2 regions of the Virgibacillus sp. CM-4 genome follow, and region 2 is predicted to be linked to the other one. Evidence: riboswitches for the same ligand, from Rfam matches in the RefSeq annotation. Region 2 holds a riboswitch; the other holds the start of a gene.
What was found. Region 2 has a riboswitch for S-adenosylmethionine ahead of ssuE (NADPH-dependent FMN reductase). Riboswitches for the same ligand answer to the same signal wherever they lie in the genome.
Positions count from the first base shown of each region.

Region 1 (2,207 bases), on a different contig from region 2:
CCAAAGGAATTACTATTATTACAGCTGAAGGCTGTCCATGATACGGATGGCTGGTTTGTGTCCTTCCAAACTGCAGTGAAGGACCTGACAGAAGAAGATGCTTCCAAGATAAGCATGGATGAAACCAATAGTATTCGGGAGATTATCAATCATTTAATTTACTACAACGAGAAACATCTAAACCGCTTTAAACAAATGGAGGACAAGGATCATCCATTACAAACAATCAAGGAAACATTTCATAATAATGAAAATCATTCCTGGGATGCAGCGCTTTTAAAAATCGACAGCCTATACTCCGAATGGGAAAGCGTAGTGAAAGAATCGATACACCTCCATGACTGGGAAGAAACCATTGCGCATATAACCATGCATAACGCATACCATATTGGACAAATTGTTCACATTAGAAAACAGTTTCACTTATGGAATGATGGAAGAGGAATAAACTAAGATACCCGCCAAAACCTACTCGGTGGGTATCTTGGTTGCTATCCCGCATTTTGGAATTGATTGGCTGATTTGCTATTTCTTCGAACCACCGTAACAATCGAAATAATCCAACCGATAATCATTATTGCATAAATAATTGTAGTTATATTAGAAGCAACAGCTATCTCTGTTAATATCGTATTGGCATTTGTTAGAATAATAAAACCTCCTACTAATACGCCAAGGATAAAGGATGGGATTTTCCGAACAAGCCAAGCAGCAAGTGGTGCTGCAAATACGCCACCAATGACAAACGCTAACACCCAAATCCAATTAATCTGCTCCCATCCTAAAAACATTACAAAGCCTAACGTAGCAGAAATAGTAATACCAAATTCGCTTGTATCCACCGTACCAATTACCTTACGAGGCACTGCTCCTTTTCGGGAAAGGAGCACAGGGGTATTTATTGGCCCCCAGCCACCACCACCTACGGAATCAAAAAAACCCGCAATCATAGCAAGAGGATATAAAAAACGATGCTTCAATTGCCGATGCTTCCCATTCGATCCCGTATCTGTCTTTATTATTAAAAAACGGAAGAGGATATATATCCCTAAGAGAAGCAAGAAGCCAGAAATATAAGGCTTAATCAAATCTCCAGGTATACTACTTAAAAAAGCTGCCCCACAAAACGCACTTATCATTCCAGGAATCATCAAGCGAAATACAATTCCTTTATCGACATTGCCAAATTTATAATGGGAAATCCCCGATGCCGCTGTAGTAGCAATCTCCGCCATATGAATGGAAGCTGATGCGATTGCAGGGGCTACTCCATATGCTAGTAGTAAAGACGAGGATGTTAAACCGAATGCCATTCCTAACGATCCATCAATTAATTGGGCAAAAAAACCAACGAGTGAGAATATGATTAATTTTCTCAAGCTGCAACACACTCCTTTTAATTAAAGTATTCCGATCAATATAGTATGGTTTATAATTAAAAAAATTTTAAGCCCTTATCCTTCAAAGGACAAGGGCTTAGGTATGATCATTTACCCTCATCTTTCAGACAATTTGTCTGCTGGACTTAGCACCTTCATCTCTAACATGAGGTTGCTGCGGGATCAAAAGACCAGATTCCTCCCCCGACTCTTTATAAGGAAATAATTGTATATCATTTTAATTTAATAATCACTTTATAGGAGCTTCCCAGCTTTGTCAATAGCTTTTGCAGAATTTTTAAATAGGTTCGCATACATTGCTTACATCAGTGATAGCGATGAAGAAAGCTAGTTGACGTAAGGTATCGATATTAAAATCCCTCTTAAATCGCAACATGCATTATATAGAAACATCCCCTTCTATTCCCCTTCTTTCTTCAATAAAATGACCATTATATCGAAGAGATAATATAACACCTCTAAAAGCAACAAGTAGGCCGTAAAATAAAATTCCGATTACACTCGACCCGTCCCAACTCCCGGCTCACGAATTTCCCCCTTACAGGAAGCTAATCTGTCACTATAAAATTCCACATCATCAAATGAAAGACCAATGTATTTATCTATATCGCATACCCCTGAAGAAAGATTACTATAATAACTCAACATATTCATAGCCCCTTTATGCTGGTCGATGGACCAAGTTCTTATTCAGGATAAGTACCCGTTTGATGAATACTCCATTCATAAACTTACATCTTTAAGTTAGGGAGCAAATTAAAGGTGATAGGTATCAAAAAAGTTGTGAGTGATACTACTAAGCAAGTT
Region 1 is NZ_AUQA01000009.1:18,402-20,608, forward strand. It holds gene M948_RS41980 (DinB family protein) at 1-453, shown strand, start outside; gene M948_RS41985 (sulfite exporter TauE/SafE family protein) at 492-1,379, opposite strand; SAM riboswitch class I at 1,494-1,600, opposite strand; gene M948_RS43050 (hypothetical protein) at 1,896-2,048, opposite strand.
Region 1: linked by a shared signal. The riboswitch ahead of M948_RS41985 (sulfite exporter TauE/SafE family protein) and the one ahead of ssuE (NADPH-dependent FMN reductase) in region 2 are both predicted to bind S-adenosylmethionine.

Region 2 (2,207 bases):
AATTTGAAGCCAAGACGGATCTGCTTCTCTGCTGGCGTATGTCATTTTCATGTTATCATCATGAAAATTCATCGACATTTCGACTACCTCCCTTTTCCATAAAGTATAGCTTATTAATTAAAATAAATATAATAGCGATTAATAATGGAAAGGGATAAATAAATCAAATCATCATTTCACCACTTATGAAGATGAATGAACTACACCTTGATGGTTTTGAATAAGTTCTATAAAATAGTGCACTTGTTTTGAAGCTCTTTCCAATGAAGCTTCTTCGATAATAGGAACGTCCGCAAATTTATCGATTTGGCTATCTAAAAAATATAGCCCTTTTAAATTATGACCTTTTAATGTCGCTAATACTGGTTTTAAAGCATATTCAATAGCTAGCAAATGCGACATACTTCCTCCAGTCATGACAGGTAAAACAGGCGTATGTTTAAGAACATCTTGCGGAAGAACATCCAGTAAAGCTTTCAACACTCCTGAATATGCTCCTTTATAAACCGGAGAACCTACAATGACTCCTTTTGCGGATTCAAGGGTTTGAGCTATGGAGGTAATGGCTTGACTATTAAAATTCCCAGTAAATAAATCTTCATAAGGAACATCTTTTACAGAGATAGAAGTAATCGAAAAACCATTCTGATTCAATATACTCCCAAGATAATTTAATACTTGATCTGAACGAGAAGGACTGGAAGGACTTCCCGACAAGATAGCAATTTCATTCATGTTGATCTCTCCTTTATGATAATGAAATAGCCCTCTCATTCTGATAGGAAAAAGAGGGCTCTTACAATTATATTCGTTCCGCTCTTATCTACCAAGATACACTCGCTGGATTTAGCACCTTTCTGAGTAAACAGAGGTTGCTGAAGCTTCTTCGGGCCAGTTCCCTCAGCTTCTCTTGATAAGATGATTCATTTGTTACTATATTGTATTCCAATTAATCTGATAAATCAAGAGGGAAATGTAACTTCTTCTCGCCCTTTCATTATTTTAGGATAATCGCCCAACCCTTATAGAGATAAGTTTCATCTACTGTATTACTACCTAGTTTTGTGGAGGTAATGAAATGAAATTGAAAAAATTTGTAGATGAGCTACCAATAATGCAAACGATAAAAAAACAAGGTTCCTATTTAGAAATGCGTATGGAGGAGTTTAGACAAAAGCTACACAGGGACTTAAAACCAACACGGCTTTGGGGATACAATAACCAATTTCCTGGTCCTACTATTGAAGTAAATGAAGGAGAAGAACTCCATATAAAATGGGAAAACCATTTGCCCGATAATCATTTACTTCCAGTGGACAAATCAATTCACCATATCGCTAACCATCCTGAAGTTCGAACAGTTACGCATGTACATGGGAGTGTGACAAAACCGGAGAATGATGGATATCCAGAAGCTTGGTTTTCCAGAAATTTCAAGGAGGTTGGTCCAGAATTTCTCCATCAAGTATATTCCTATCCCAACAAACAACGTGCTGCCACTCTTTGGTATCATGACCACGCCATGGGGATAACGAGGCTGAATGTCTATGCTGGTCTTGCCGGCATGTATATTATCCGAGGCAAGCAAGAAAAAAGATTAAATATCCCTAAAGATGAATATGAAATCCCGCTTATTTTAATGGATAAGACCATTAATAATGATGGATCGCTATTTTATCCGGTGGGACCGGAAAATCCACCTGCTAACTTACCGATTCCTTCCATCTTACCAGCATTTACTGGTGACAAGATTCTAGTGAATGGAAAAATTTGGCCATATCTGAATGTAGAACCAAGAAAATATCGGTTCCGAATCCTTAATGCCTCCAACACACGCACCTATACGTTATCTCTTGAATCTGGAGACCCAATGTATCAAATTGGTTCAGATGGCGGGCTCCTCTCAAAAACCGTTGTAGCAAGAAGCATCACAATGGAACCAGCAGAACGAATTGACGTAATTATTGATTTTAGGAAATACCAAGGAAAATCATTAATTTTAAGAAATGACCTCGGTTCTATCAACACTCCCGAAGATGAGACAGGGGATATTATGCAGTTTAATGTTCGCTTGCCTCTAAAGGGAAAAGATTCGACAATCATTCCAAAGCACTTATCATCTATCCCCTCCCTTAAAGATAAGCCTATATCAGCCATACGAAATTTAAAACTGGTAGGTGCGAGTGATGATTTTGGTAGGCCTTTAT
Region 2 is NZ_AUQA01000006.1:1,028,301-1,030,507, forward strand. It holds gene M948_RS38420 (class I SAM-dependent methyltransferase) at 1-78, opposite strand, end outside; gene ssuE (NADPH-dependent FMN reductase) at 184-735, opposite strand; SAM riboswitch class I at 817-920, opposite strand; gene M948_RS38430 (multicopper oxidase family protein) at 1,079-2,207, shown strand, end outside.